DNA from 2 places in the Kurthia populi genome. Region 2 is predicted to be linked to the other one. Evidence: riboswitches for the same ligand, from Rfam matches in the RefSeq annotation. Region 2 holds a riboswitch; the other holds the start of a gene.
The links. A riboswitch is a leader RNA that binds a small molecule or an ion and turns the genes downstream of it on or off. The one in region 2 is predicted to bind thiamine pyrophosphate.
Positions count from the first base shown of each region.

Region 1 (8,130 bases), on a different contig from region 2:
AATTTTATAGTCCAACGCCATTATTGTCTAATTTGTGTCAAAGTAATATATTTTTATACTAATTTTCGATACAATAAAAAATGTGTACTAACACAAATTCAGATTTTTTCTGACATAAAGGGGGAAATATCATAATGGCAGTATTAGATGATATTTTAGATTTTAACGGTACGTTCGTAGAAGAAAAACAATATGAACCTTACATCACAAGCAAATATCCAGACAAGCACTATGTAATCTTAACGTGTATGGATACGCGCCTTGTAGAACTTTTACCAAAAGCAATGAACATTCATAATGGGGATGTAAAAATGGTTAAAAGTGCTGGCGCAACAGTGAGTCACCCATTCGGTGGTATCATGCGTAGTCTTCTTGTTGCAATCTATGCTCTACAAGCAGATGAAATCTTCGTTGTTGGTCACTATGACTGCGGTATGAGTGCCGTAGATCCAGCAGTTGTCCTAGAAAATATGAAACAACGTGGCATCAGCGTAGAAACAATTAAAAACGTTCAATATTCTGGCGTTGACTTAAACCAATGGCTAAAAGGCTTTGGCGATGTAACGAAAAACGTTGAACATAGTGTAGACGTTATCCGTAACCACCCATTAGTATCAAAAGAAATTCCTGTACATGGCTTAGTAATTGATCCTGAAACAGGAAAACTTGATTTAGTAACAAGTGGTTACACAGACTAATTTAAATTTTTGATTGAGTTAGACTCAACTAAAAAAGAGGCTTTGACATACGTGTAAAAACAACCTCTCATATGAACATAAGAAAAACCGGAATCGCGCCAAAGTGCGGTTCCGGTTTTTCGTTATGAACGCTAAAAAAGGAACATGACGTGTTTTGTACCAGTCTCTTCTTTTATTGATTCAACAGCGCTTTATAGCGTTTCCACCAGCGTCTAAAGGTGGCCTTACCCTTTCAATAAACGTCTTCAAGTAATGCGTACATATAATGGTCTTCCCACTCTCCATTCACATATAGCAGTTGCTTCAAGAGGCCCTCTTGGTCAAATTTTGCCTTTTCTAGCACACGCACAGAGCCGACATTTTTCGGTGATACATAAGCTTCTAAACGGTGAATCCCAATATCCTCAAACGCAAAGCGACAAATAAGCTCCAGTGCCTCTGTCGCAATCCCTTTTCCCGTCTGGGCCTCATCCAATGAATACCCAACAAATGCACTCGAGAAAGGCAAGCGTTTAATAGCATAAATCGAAATATGACCAATGAGCTCCTGCGAACCGCGTAAAAAAATACCAAAACTAAATTCTCTACGCATCTGCATTTGACGAATGGATTCTTGAATTTTACGCAATTGAATTTTCTCCGTGTAATACTCCGAAGGATGCCTCGGCTCATAAATAGACCAATACACTTTATTGCGGCGTACAAGTTCCGTCATCTGACGAACATCCTCTTCTTGTAACGTCCGTAAAAAACATTGTTCTCCGTTTAAAACGACCATCGCTACACCTTCTCTTTATCTACGGCGTGTCAGGTTAAACTTCTTTTGAAACTGCCTCTGCAGGGTCTGTGATTGTGAGACCACGTTTTTCACATTCTGCTGTGACATGTTTAATAACTTGTTTCAACACTTCAATACGCGCGTATTTTTTATCATTACCCTCTATTAATACCCACGGTGCATTCTTTTTATCCGTTTTTTCAAACATTTCATCAGCAGCTTCTACGTATAAAGGCCATTTTTCACGATTGCGCCAATCCTCATCTGTTAATTTCCATTGCTTATACGGATCTTCTTTACGGTCTTTAAAACGTTGAAGTTGCTCTTCCTCTGAAATCTGCACCCAAAATTTTAACACAATATAATTATCATCTGTTAGCACTTTTTCAAACTGATTTAATTCTTCGTAGGCACGTTTCCATTCTTTTTTCTTCGCAAAGCCCTCAATACGTTCAACGAGCACACGACCATACCATGTGCGGTCAAAAATACCGATTTGACCTCTTGCAGGTAGTCGATTCCAAAAACGTTGTAAATGATTGTATTTCAATTCCTCTGGTGTTGGTGCAGCAATCGGATGTACGATATAACCACGTGGGTCAAGACGCTCTGTTAGTCGTTTGATGGCGCCACCTTTACCAGCTGCATCCATTCCTTCAAAGCCTAAAATTAAGCCAATATCATGCTTAAATAAAAACTGTTGAATGTTCAACATTTCATATTGTAGCTTCTTTAATTCCTTTTTATACGAAATTTGGTCACTCAACTTTTTCGATAAATCTAGCTTGTCAATTTTTTGTACCAACTTCATCGCTCCCTTTAGTAGATTACATATATTTTACAGCTATGCAGTGCTAAAGCGCAATATATGCGTATGTTCGAAGAATGTTCACAGAAATGAAAATTGTTGCACGCGATTCATGAGGTATACTAATACGTATATCTTTATTTTTAGGAGGGGTTATCATTGGGCAGATTTTTAATTGTTCTGTTGGCGTTCATCGCTTTATTTATCGCCAGCTTATCTGCTTATGCACTACCACTCAACAATCATACGGCACTTGAACTGGCCTACAGTTATAAAATATTAATGTTTCCAGCTCTATACGTTTATTGGCTATTCCCAGGCGCTTTGATATTACTCGCTTATTGGGTTTTTGCGCAATGGCAAAAGCGCCATACAGCTTCTGCACTAACACTCACGCAAGCCATTTTATTTGCGATAAGCTCGATTGTATTTATCGTTTGGATTAATTTATGGCATTATGAGCAATTTATTCTTGCACTTGCGGCACTAGCTGTGATCTCTATCTGCTTATTCATACTGTATTTAACCTACCCATTAACAGAGAATAAAATGAATGGACGCCTGCCAATTTCAATTGCATTTGCTGCTATAGCATTCCTCACTTTTTTAACTATCGGCTTCCTGTTTATTTCGAATAACCTCATTGATTTTGGCCTTAGTCGTCAGCTATGGGCTGTTGTATTGTTAACGTGTGCAGCCGCACTTGCACTCGCAATCCGCTTCCATCTTTATGACGCCGCCTTTCCCGCTGTATTCATTTGGTTTTTAATTGGTGTAGCCATTGCTAATACTTTCAATGAATTGCTTGTCACAACAGCTGCATTATTTTTAAGCGGCGTCTTGATTGTTGGGATCATTTTCATACGCAAACGTTTGCCATCTAACGCAAATAAAAAAAGACTGTAACAGAAGAAACGCTTCCGCTACAGTCTTTTTTTATTGAAATTAATCGATTTTTGTTGTTAATACAGGACCATTTTTCGTTACGATAACTGTATGTTCTAATTGTGCAACAAATGATTTATCTGGTGTTAAGAATGCCCAGCCATCTGTGCCCTCTACGATGTTTTCAGCAGCTTGAGAAATGAATGGTTCTACAGCGAAAACCATGCCTTCTTTCATCATTGTTGCATCCCATGCATCATAGTAGTTTAAAACGTATTGAGGTTCTTCATGTAATGAATGACCTACACCATGGCCTGTTAAGTTCATGATTACTTTTAAACCTTTATCATGTGCTTCACGTTCTACAGCTTTACCGATTTGGTTCAAGCGCGCACCTGGTTTAATTTTTGCCATTGCGCGGTCAAATGAGCTTTGAGCCACATCGCAAAGGATTTGAAGTTCTGGTTTTTCAACATCGCCTACAACAAATGATACACCTGTATCTGCATAGAAACCGTCTACATGGCCTGATACATCAATGTTAATCATATCGCCTTCTTGTAGTTTACGGTTGTCCGGAATACCATGGGCAACACATTCATTTACACTAATACATGTATAACCTGGGAAGTCATATTCTGCTTTAGGGCCTGATACAGCACCTTTTTCTTCGAATAATTTACCAGCTAATTCATCTAATTCTTTTGTTGTCACACCAGGTTTTGTCGCATTTTTAAGGGCGTCACGAATTTCAGCCATTGCACGGCCTGCTTTCATTAACGCATCAAATTCTTCTTGCGTTTTCACAATCATCGTTCAAGATCTCCTTTATATTGAATCTTCTTCTACTATATCACACTTTTTTCATGACGAAAAAGGAACTGAATTAATTCAGTTCCTTCGTTTCTTTATCGTTTTTTAGGCTCCAATAGTTTCGGTGCCTTTGTCATGAGTAGACTAACAATCGCTGCCGTTAAAATAATGGCTGGCACCATGTACGAACCATTATAGACAATCGTATAAATTAGTGGATTTTGGTCACCCGCATATTCAGAGAAGAATACATAGCCAGCTGTTGCATGAGCTACATAGCGAATTAAACCGCCGATAATCGTCCCTATTGTAATGTACAAGGCCTTCTCACTCGCTGTTTGGGCACGTGTAACAAGTGGACGTAAAAGCCCTGCAAGCCCTACTACAGTAAACGCAAAGAAGTAATCAATAAAGCCTTGTAGCGGTGTTAAAATAAAGCCGCCAAACATCGCATTCATCGTACCGATTAATAAGCCCGTCACAAGCCCTGCCACTGTGCCCCAGCGAAACGCCATAATGACGATTGGCACCATCACAAGACTAATCGAGCCGCCCTGTGGCCATAAGCTAAATGTCAGCTTATCTAAAATAATACCGATGGCCGCGAAAATGGCGATTTCGACCATCATTAATAAATTTTTACTGTTCAATCCCTTCAACCTCCAATGTTGATGTACAAATCAAACCAGTTGGATTAGATAGATATGAAAAAAGCGATGCCAGGGAAAGATCCCTGACATCGCATAGCGTCAGCTGTCTATCCACATTCCTTCGCAAGCATTAACTTACAGGTTCTAAGGGTTAGAAGTCGCACTTCACTCTCAGCTATTTTAATAGCTCCCCTTGTGGTTGTTACATCTCGTTTATTGAACAACCCTATTGTACGGAAAAATGCTCAAGCTTTCAACCTTTTTGAAACTTTTCACACGCGCTTCCGTAAATAAGATGAACCGTTTATTCACAATATTGTACAAGCAATTAAAGTACTGTACGTTTAAAGAAATTCAACAACGGTAATACTATACTAACTACTAAAAAGTGAGGTTATGCATAATGAACTTAAAAAAAGTAATTAGCACAGCTGTTAAATTAGCACCTGTCGTTTATCCAATCGTGAAAAAAGTATTAAATAATAAAAAAGCGTCACAATCTACAAATCGCCGTTAAGGACATTTAAAAAGAGACTGGGACAAAACACGTCATGTTTCTTTTTTAGCGTTCACAACGAAAAACCGGAACTGCGCCATAGCGCGGTTCCGGTTTTTCTTATGCTCATAGGAGCGGTTATTTTTAGATGTATGTCAAAGTCTATTTTCTTTTTATTAAAATGCCCAAGCACCTTTACGGAATACAGCTTCTACTGTCCCGTCTGCATGGATGCCATCGATGTCCATTTCCGCACTACCGACCATAAAGTCTTCATGTGTAATTGAAACATTGATGCCTGCTTTATCCATTTCCTCTTCAGATAGCTCGCTACCACCCTCATAACAAGTTGGATATGCTGCACCAATTGCGATATGATTGGATGCATTTTCATCAAATAATGTGTTGTAATAAAGTAAGCCAGATGCTGAAATTGGTGATTCATGTGGTACAAGTGCGATTTCACCAATGTATTTAGAGCCTTCATCCGCTTTAATCAACTCATTTAATAATTCCTCACCTTGCTGTGCCTCTGCTTTCACAATCACGCCATTTTCAAAAGTTAATTTGAAGTTGTCGATAATATTCCCTTGATAGACAAGTGGTTTTGTTGATGACACATAGCCGTTTACATCGTATTTAGATGGCAATGTAAAGACTTCCTCTGTTGGCATATTTGCGACGAATTCAGTGCCTTGTGGTGTTTTACTAGAGCCAGTTGCCCAAATGTGTTTGTCTGGTAAGCCAACAATTAAATCCGTACCTGGCGCTGTGTAATGTAATTTAGCAAAATGCTTTTCATTCATTAAATCACCGCGCACATGTAAGTTTTTCAAGTGAGCTTGCCAGTTTTCAACGGCGCTACCTTCACCGATACGTACCGTTTTGAAGATTGCTTCCCACATTGCAGGAACTTGTTCTTCTTCAGGTAATTCAGGGAATACTTTCGCTGCCCATTTTTTCGACGGAATCGCAATGATTGACCATGCGATTTTATCATTCATTACAGCATCACGATAGTTTTCTAATGCTTTACCTGACGCTTTTTGGTTTGCTGAAATTTTTTCAACAGGGATGCCAGCCATTAAGTCTGGATCTGCTGCATCAATCCAAAGAAGTGCGCCACCACGTTCAATCAACTCATCACGTTGCTCTGTAATCCAACGAGGGAATTTTTCAAACTCTTCTACTGATGCATTTTCAAATAATTGTCGTGCGACTACATCATCTGAGTAGTTCACGGTTACGCGTGCTGCGCCAGCTTTATATGCTTCTTTCACAACTAAACGAGTAAACTCGATTGTATCCACTGTTGTGTTAATTAAAAGCGTTTGACCTTGCTGAATGTTTGTCCCTACTTTTACAGCAAGCTCAGCAAATTGAGCTAATTTTTCTTCGAATGTCATCATTAATCGACCCCTTAGCGTTTTTTATATGGACGTTTGCTGCCATCATTCTTTTTGTATGAGCCGCTACGAGTACCTTCGTTATCATACTTTTTGAATGAGCGATTTTCTTCGCCGTTCTTTTTATATGAGCGTTTACCTTCATCATTTTTTTTATATGAATTTTCATCATACTTTTTGAATGGGCGTTTGCCTTCGTCCTTACGAGTAGTGTCACCGTCATAACGTTTTTTGTACGGTTTATCGTCATATTTACGTTCTGAACGGTTATCATACTGCTTATTATAGTCTTTCTTTTTAGAATTGTCAGAGTTTCTGCCTTTTTTCGCAGGACCAGCTGAATAAAAACCTTTCCCTTTTACGAGACCGCCTTTATCCCAAATCTTTTCAGTCGGTTTTTCATCTAATGAACGGGTGATTTGTTTATATTGTTTTTCAGAAGGACCTACTAATAATGTTAGCACTTCACCGCTTTTCCCTGCACGACCTGTACGACCTGAACGGTGTGTGTATTGCTCTTGTGAAACCGGTACATCCACATGAATAACATGCGTTAAGCCTTCTACATCTAATCCACGCGCTGCAACATCTGTCGCGATTAGCACGCGTGCCTCCCCTTTACGGAATGCATCAAGTGCTCTTTTGCGCTCTTCTTTTTTCATATCTGCATGAAGTGTCACGATTGGTGCTTGGCGGTAATGTAACTTCGTTTCTTTCATTAATAATTGATCTAAATTATTAACAAAAGCTATCGCACGTAGGCCTTCTTGGTTTGATAGACGGCGCAGCATATCTGTTTTTTCACGTTCTTGCATTTTAATAAATGAATGCGTCACAATACCTTGGTCTGGCATGTCTTCTAAGCTTACTTTGAAGCGTTTTGGCGTTTTCATTAATTGCTCTGCTACTAATTTAATTTCATCGGTAATTGTTGCAGAGACAACAACTACTTGACGGTCATGATTGGCCCCATCAATAAACTGTTTTACGATAACACGTGATTCACGGCCTAATAATTGGTCCCCTTCATCAAGAACGATATGATGTAGTTCGTGTAATTTTAATTTTTTCGCACGCACTAATTCATTTAAGCGACCTGGTGTCCCAATCGCAATCGTCGGTTTTTTCTTTAATTTTTCAATTTGACGTTGTGTATTTGCGCCACCAATCAGTGGGACAACAGTAATATCTGTGCCGGCAATCCATTGACGTGCTACTTCGGTAATTTGCATACAAAGCTCTTGTGACGGAGCAACGATTAATGCTTGTGTATTTTTTTTCGTACCATCCACACGCTCTAAAATCGGTAATAAATACGCTAATGTTTTCCCTGTTCCTGTTGGTGATTCTGCTACTACATCATCCCCATTTAACATTGCCGGAATCATTTGATCCTGAATCGGCGTCGCCACATTAAACTTCCACTTTGATTGTAAATCTTCATTTAATAAATTAATTACTGACATACTTTGTCTCCTTCTATGTTCGTACTTTCTACATATCTTTCTATTATACAAAAGAATAAGGTTTTGATATACTGCTTTCTCTTTTAAGCATTTCAACAAAAAAGCAGGAAGCGCGATTGTTTCTGAACTG
Region 1 covers NZ_JBHUOR010000117.1:98-8,227, reverse strand. Annotated here, with positions in the region: gene ACFSY7_RS13265 (beta-class carbonic anhydrase) at 135-698, shown strand; gene ACFSY7_RS13260 (GNAT family N-acetyltransferase) at 931-1,476, opposite strand; gene ACFSY7_RS13255 (polyphosphate kinase 2 family protein) at 1,511-2,287, opposite strand; gene ACFSY7_RS13250 (tryptophan-rich sensory protein) at 2,444-3,190, shown strand; gene map (type I methionyl aminopeptidase) at 3,230-3,982, opposite strand; gene thiT (energy-coupled thiamine transporter ThiT) at 4,078-4,632, opposite strand; TPP riboswitch at 4,732-4,836, opposite strand; gene ACFSY7_RS13235 (hypothetical protein) at 5,036-5,149, shown strand; gene ACFSY7_RS13230 (aminopeptidase) at 5,305-6,534, opposite strand; partial or broken gene ACFSY7_RS13225 (DEAD/DEAH box helicase) at 6,888-8,000, opposite strand.
Region 1: linked by a shared signal. The riboswitch ahead of thiT (energy-coupled thiamine transporter ThiT) and the one ahead of thiW (energy coupling factor transporter S component ThiW) in region 2 are both predicted to bind thiamine pyrophosphate.

Region 2 (8,130 bases):
GCGCTTTGGGATGACTCAGAGGACCCGGCAGCATGGACAATTTTAGCCATCGGTGACCAACAAGAGGAAAAAAATACGTGGAATATCGACTTACCATTTGCGTTAAGTTATTTAGCATATGGTGAATTCAGTGGCTCTGTGGAAGGGATGAAAACACTGCAAGCGAAATACGAAGAAAAATATGGTGAAGGTGTAGACTACATTCCACCTGTATGGCCTGTATTTTGGAGTTTCCGTATTATGGCAGGCTTCGGTGGTGTCATGCTCGTATTATCAATACTTGGTTTATGGTTCGGTAATCGTCGAAAAGGTATTTTGGCAACACCAACATGGTTCCTGCGAACAATGATGTTTGCGATGGCAGCACCATTTATTGCGAATACAGCAGGTTGGATTATGACGGAAATTGGTCGCCAACCTTGGACGGTGTTTGGCTACTATACAACGGCGCAATCGGTGTCACCAAACGTTTCAATGGGACAATTATTATTCTCAACGATTTCATTTAGTACCGCCTATGTTATTTTAGCGATTATTATGATTTACATGGTTGCACGCGTCGCAAAACAAGGACCGTCAATTATCGATACAGCACCAAAGCAAGAAAATGTTGATTTAATGGATAAGGAGGCGTTTAAATAATGGATTTAACTGTATTTTGGTTTATCTTAATCGCCGTATTATTTACTGGATTTTTCTTCTTAGAAGGTTTTGACTTTGGCGTCGGCATGTCAACGCGCCTAATTGCCAAAAATAAAAATGAACGCAATCAATTAATGTCAACAATTGGACCGTTCTGGGATGCCAATGAAGTTTGGCTCATTACAGCAGGTGGGGCGTTATTTGCGGCGTTCCCTAGCTGGTATGCAACGATGTTTTCAGGTTACTACACATTGTTCGTTATTTTCTTACTTGTCTTAATCGCACGTGGTGTGGCGATTGAATATAGTCACCACACACATACCGATAAATATATTAACTATTGGCACTGGCTTATTTTTGGTAGTAGTGCACTCGCACCGTTTTTACTAGGGATGTTATTTACGAGTCTTGTGCAAGGAATGCCAATCGATAAAGATATGCATTTATTCGGCACATTTACAGATTACGTGAACGTTTATTCTGTCGTTGGTGGTGTAGCGGTTATGCTCTTATCGCTCGTTCACGGATTAACGTTTATCGGGATTCGTACAGAAGGCGTTGTACGTGAGCGCGCACGCCAAATGTTAAGCAAGCTCTTTATCGTGTTATTAGCAGGCGAGGTTGTCTTCGCTGTCTTAACGTACACGAGCACGGACTTCTTTACAGTACGACCGGTTGCTACACCAGTATTTTTAGCGATTACAGTAGCATGTACATTACTTGCCTGGGCATTTGCGACAAAGAAAAAGGAAAGCATTGCTTTTACGATGACTGGTCTTGCTTTTGCCTCGGTTGTCATCATGTTATTCGTTGGGTTGTTCCCACGCGTCATGATTAGCTCGATTGACCCCGCATTTAATTTAACGATTGATAATGCGTCATCAGGCGATTACACCTTATCTGTTATGACAAAAATTTCAGTCGTCTTATTACCATTCGTTTTAGGGTATCAAATTTGGAGTTACTATATTTTCCGTAAACGGATTCACCCAACAAAGAAATAGGAGATGGAGAACATGATCGATCGAGCGCTATTTACATTACCACGCATTAAAGGGGTATTTGTATGCTTAGGGGTACTAGCCCTGTTGCAGGGCACGATGACCATCCTACAAGCCATTTATTTAGCGACAGCGATTACGCATGTTTTCCACAACGAGCCGCTGTCTGAACAGTGGCTTCTTTTATTGTTATTTGCGGTGTGTTTTATTGGCAAACAAGTCATTGTTGCCTTACGTGAACGCTTTATTACGGCCTATGCGAAAAAAATGGGGCATCATTTACGCAATGATTTACTACATCATATTTTTGATGTAGGATCGCAGCGTACTGCAACCGGACAAACGGTGACATTAGCCGTTGAAGGGATTCGTAATGTGGAAACGTATATTAAGCTCTTTTTACCGAAGCTTATTAATATGATGGTGATTCCGTTAATGATTGCCATCTTCGTTTGGACAGAAAATGTGCGTTCTGCAATCATATTGGTTGTCGTCGTACCAATTCTCATTTTTTTCTTGGCACTTGTAGGTCTTGCAGCAAAGGCAAAAGCTGATCGCCAGTATGAGTCCTACGAACAGTTATCAAACCACTTCGTAGATTCCTTACGCGGCATTATGACATTACGTGTATTAGGACTTAGTAAACGTTATGACCGTAATATTGAGCGGGTTAGTGAACAATACCGCAAAGCAACGATGAGCACATTACGTTTGGCCTTTTTATCAACATTTGCCCTCGAGTTTTTTACGAGTTTATCCGTTGCCATTGTCGCATTGTTTTTAGGGCTTGGTTTAATTAATGGCACAATCGTGTTATTACCGGCATTAACTGTTCTCATTGTGGCACCGGACTATTTTTCACCAATTCGCGAGTTTGGTAGTGATTATCATGCAACACTTGATGGGAAAAATGCTTTTAAGACAATTCAACAAGCACTAGAGGAGCACCGACAATCGCTTGACCATACGCCGGTAGCACAGTGGGATGAGAAAAGCCAATTAATGCTCGATGGCGTCCGTGTTAAAGATCGTGTAATACCAAAAGCGTGGCATGTAACGGCACAAGGCTATGAGAAAATTGGCATTATTGGTGCGTCAGGTGCCGGGAAATCAACGTTATTATCATTACTTGGAGGGTTTTTAACTACGACAGGCGGCCGTATTACGGTTAATGGTCAAGTATTACCATCGTTATACAATGCAGATTGGCAACGCCAATTGTATTATATTCCACAACACCCTTATATTTTTCACGATACATTACGCAATAACATTGCCTTTTATACACCACATGCGAGTGAGGAGGCGATTATAGCGGCTTGTGATCGTGCGGGATTACGTGAAGTAATTGAGGCATTGCCCCATGGTTTAGATGAATGGATTGGGGAATCTGGAAGAATATTGAGTGGAGGACAAGAACAACGAATTGCGCTAGCACGTGCTTTTCTGGAAGACCGCCGCATATTATTATTCGATGAACCGACCGCGCATCTAGATATCGAAACGGAAGCGGAATTAAAGGAGCGCATATTACCGTTATTTGACGAGCGTCTTGTCTTTTTTGCAACGCATCGCTTGCATTGGATGCACAATATGGACCGGATTATTGTCATTGATGATGGTGAAATTGTCGAAGTTGGCACCCATGAACAACTTATGAAACAACAAGGTCACTATGCTGCACTTATTGCCGCACAAGGAGGAAAATGTCATGAACGATTGGATTAAGCCTTATGTAAAAGCGCATAAAGGCCTGCTTATATTGACGATTCTTTTCGGCGTGGGTGCACTCATTGCTGCATGTGCACTCTTGTTTACATCGGGATATTTAATTTCAAAGTCGTCATTACGACCTGAAAATATCTTGCTTGTCTACGTGCCAATTGTCTTAGTACGTGCATTTGGGATTTCACGTCCCGTACTTAATTATTTACAACAGCTTGCAAGCCATTCCTTTGTATTAGCCGTGTTATCAAAAATGCGCGTGCGATTATTTCAACGATTAGAGACGCAGGCGCTCGTTTTAAAAGAACGTTATGCAATCGGCGATTTATTAGGGTTACTGGCCGATGACTTAGAGCATTTGCAAAACTTTTATTTAAAAACAATTTTCCCAGCGCTATTTGCACTTATATTGTATGGCATCGCGATTATCGCATTGGGTGTATTTAGCATTCCATATGCTTTGTTGTTAGCTTTGCTATTTGGCATCCTTGTATTTGTATTGCCATATGTAGCATTAAAACGCAATCGACAACATATGCTTGATATGAAAATAGTGCGGGCGGAACTTTATAATGACTTAACAGATGCTGTAATGGGTGCAACAGACTGGAAATTAAGCGGTCGTGCAGATCAAATGATTGCCGGGAAACAACAAATTGCTGCGCGTTATGACCGACTAGAAGCAAAAATTGAAGCATCGAGTCGTCGACGTTCGATTGTTTTTCAAGTAGTCGCTGCTGCGTCAGTGATTCTATTAGTTATGTTTGGAAGCGACATGGCGCAAACTGCTGTTTTTCATCCAATGTGGATTGCGGCCTTTGTACTTGTTGCGTTACCGCTACTTGAAGCGTTTATGCCAATTAGCGATGCAATTAGCCATTTCCCAAGTTATGACACGTCATTTGCACGTCTTATGGAAGTCGAGGGACGAAGCGAAGACGCACAGCCATGCACTACATTACCTACTGGGCCTTATACCGTTGATATATCAAATGTCGCTTTTCAATATGATAATAGGACCGTACTCCGGGATGTATCAATGACATGGCACCCACGTCAAAAAGTCGCGATTTTAGGGAAAACAGGTACCGGTAAAAGTACGCTTGGTAAGTTATTACTGGGGGCGTATAAGCCGACTGCTGGTACGGTAACGATTAACGGCGTGCATATGCATACGCTACGTCATGACACATCACAGCTTATCGCGGTCTTAGAACAAAAGCCGTATTTATTTGATACGACGATTATGAATAATATTCGACTTGGAAATGTTTCGGCAAGTGATGCGGAGGTCATTGAAGCGGCGAAAAAAGTTCAGTTGCATGAGATGATTGAGACATTACCACATGGCTATGACACGCGTGTCGAAGAACTTGGCACACGCTTTTCTGGTGGGGAACGTCAGCGTATCGCGCTTGCTCGTATTTTATTACAGCAAACGCCCATTGTATTATTAGATGAGCCAACTGTTGGTTTAGACCCCGTAACTGAGCAGGAATTGATTCATACGATATTTGAGGTTCTTAGCAATAAAACAGTCGTATGGATTACACACCATTTAGCAGCAATGGCTCATATGGATACCATTTATATGCTTGAAAATGGTCGAGTGCGTGTAAAAGGTTCGCATGAACAGTTGTTAGCAGATGACGCAAGATACCGAAAATTATACGACTTAGACTATCCATTTGACTAATTTTATGATACAGTAGCGGGGACGATTGCTAGGAGTGTCAGTGTGACTGACTGAGAGAGCGCTACAGCCGCTTAATCCTTGAAACCTGATCTAGTTCATACTAGCGGAGGGAAGCAACTTACAAAGATAATAAGGGCCTGGCTCTTTTTCTTTTGGCAATCGCATCAGAAAGAGAGGGGCTTTTTATATGAAAAAAATGACGTTATTAGCGATGTATATCGCGATTTGTGTTATCGGCTCAAGTGTTGTGAGCATCCCGATTGGTGTGGCAAAAGTGGCGCCCATTCAGCATATGATGACCATTATTTGCACGGTAACACTAGGGCCGATTCCGGCAATTATACAGGCTATATTGGCATCACTTATTCGACTGATGATGGGGACGGGGACTTTATTAGCCATTCCAGGAAGTGTTATAGGGGCAGTGCTTGCAGGTATGCTCTATAGGATAACGAAAAGACGCATAGCCGCAATCAGTGGGGAAATAATTGGCACAGGCATCATCGCATCCCTTGTTGCGGTACCTTATAGTATGTTCTTTATGCATGCACCCGCGGTATCTGCGTTATTTTTCATGCCGTCCTTTTTATTGTCGACGGTGACAGGCGCCATGCTAGCGCTCGCGATACTAAAAGCTGTCCCAACACGCTATTTAGCGATTCAGTAGTGTAAAAGCCGACGTATGAACGACGTCGGCTTTTTTTATTGCCAAATACAGGCACAATAGAAGCCAATAGCGACAAGTATGCGGTATACTTTTTAGTAATGAATAATGGAAGAAGGGAATACTGTGCACTCAAAAGCTGTGCAATTTTTACGAACGATGGGCATTTTAGACGGCCTATCGCTATTAATTTTATTAGGTGTCGCGATGCCACTAAAATATGTGTGGGATTTGCCACTAGCGGTAACGATTATGGGCAGTTTGCATGGCGCCATTTTTATGTTGTATCTCGCGTCGATTGCGTGGGCCCAGTTACGTATGCAATGGCCCATTGTTTATTCCATTGTAGCGGTCTTTGTTGCCTTTATCCCATTTGGGAACTTTTTATTCGATCGATACATAAAGCGGGCTGAAGCACGTTATCGACCGCAACCATTTAAACAAATTTGGTTATTGTATGGTGCGATTTTCTTTACGTTTCTCGATTTATTCGCACAGCTTCCCGTCATGAGTACCTTTGCACTGTCATTAGGCGCTTCGACGATGATAGCCGGACTTGTCGTTGGGATGTATTCCTTTACGAATATGTTTGGGAATATGGCGTCGGGTATTTTAACTGACCGTGTGGGAGCGAAGCGTATTGCAATAATTGGACTGATGCTTACGGTGCTATCATTATGTGCATATACGGTTATTGATTCACCGACCACCTTGCTCGTACTACGTGCCTGTCATGGCTTTGTGGCAGGACTTATTACACCGGCCGCCTTTACGCTTGTCGCCAATCAAACAGCCCAGCAAACACAGGGCAGTCAGTCGGCATTAACGGGTGCCTTTGTCGGCATTGCGGCGATTTTAGGCCCAGCTTATAGCGGCATTGTGGCAACGCGTACCTCGGTACCATTTGTGCTGATGACGGTCGCAATCATTGGTGCCGTTGTCGTTGTGGCATTAATATTTTTCCAGCTAACGGTGAAAAAGAAATCGCAGACGACGCAACAAACGTTTAGCTGGAATACACGCGCCATACGTGCCTTTATGGCGGCCTTTTTGCTGATGATGTCACAAGGGGCGCTGGCGTATTTATTACCAATTCGTATCGAATTATTAGGCTATGAATCGCGGTTAAGTGGCACGCTGATGAGTATGTTTGGCATTGTGGCGGTCTTATTATTTGTACTGCCAACACGTTATGTATTTGATAAATGGTCTGCTAAATGGCTCATGGTGTTAGGGATTGCCTTTATTGGAATCAGTCAGTTTTTTATTAGTATCACAACGTCGCAAGTGTTCCTTTATGCGATACTTGCCTTGTATGGTGTTGGCTTTGCGCTATTATTCCCCGCAATGAATCGCATGCTTATTGAAGGAACGACCGAACAAACAAGAGGGCGTGCGTACGGGTATTTTTATGCGTTCTTCTCGCTTGGTACGGTCGTTGGCTCATCGGGGCTGGCGTTATTACCATTGTCACTTACCGGTCAATTTTATGTCATTGCAGGGGTTTTACTAATCGCAAGTTGTCTCTTAAGCGTTACGAGGGACCGCGACATGCTATAATAAGCGCATAGTTAAAGGGGGCGTTTAGAATGGAATGGCAATTAGATGCGCACACAACGTTACAACAATTAAGTGATGCGCATGCAGAGGCGATGTTTGCAGCAGTAGATGAACACCGTAGCTACTTACGCGAATGGCTTCCGTGGGTTGATGGCACGAAAACGATTTTAGATACGCGTCAATTTATCGCCTTCACCGAAAAGCAATTTGCGGTATCAGGCATTTTAAATATGGCGATTTTATATAAGGGACAGTTTGCAGGGACGGTTGGCACACATGCGCTCGATCGTGAAAATCGTTCGACATCGATTGGCTACTGGCTTGCGGAAGACTTTCAAGGGCATGGTCTTATGACGCGCAGTGTCGCAAGACTTGTCGACTATTTATTTGATGCCGTAAAGCTTCATCGTGTTGAAATTCGTGCAGCCGTTGAAAATCGTGCAAGTCGTGCCATTCCCGAGCGCCTTGGCTTTACACAGGAGGGTATCGCGCGTGAGTCGGAATGGCTGTATGACCATTTTGTCGACCATGCGGTGTATGCACTATTGGAAGGGGAACGTTCGTAATATGAAGATTCCATGGCAATTTGTATTATTTTTTGCATTAGCGTGGCTCGTTGTCATGCTAATTGTTAGCTATCTCGTCGTTGGGCGTGTCGTATTTGGTCCAACGATTGTCGGCCTCGTTATTTTTGTCGGTGGTTGGTATTTACTTTTAAAATGGTATGCAAAGAGAAAAAAATAGCATGAAAAAAGGAGGCGCAGTATTGCGGCTCCTTTTTGCTTACATGTCTAATTCCGTAAACGCAAACGGTAATAATTCTTTTAACGCAAGCTCTTTAA
Region 2 covers NZ_JBHUOR010000143.1:26,878-35,007, reverse strand. Annotated here, with positions in the region: gene ACFSY7_RS19840 (cytochrome ubiquinol oxidase subunit I) at 1-642, shown strand, start outside; gene cydB (cytochrome d ubiquinol oxidase subunit II) at 642-1,646, shown strand; gene cydD (thiol reductant ABC exporter subunit CydD) at 1,662-3,371, shown strand; gene cydC (thiol reductant ABC exporter subunit CydC) at 3,355-5,064, shown strand; TPP riboswitch at 5,085-5,193, shown strand; gene thiW (energy coupling factor transporter S component ThiW) at 5,252-5,731, shown strand; gene ACFSY7_RS19815 (MFS transporter) at 5,837-7,288, shown strand; gene ACFSY7_RS19810 (GNAT family N-acetyltransferase) at 7,318-7,854, shown strand; gene ACFSY7_RS19805 (hypothetical protein) at 7,856-8,032, shown strand; gene cdd (cytidine deaminase) at 8,072-8,130, opposite strand, start outside.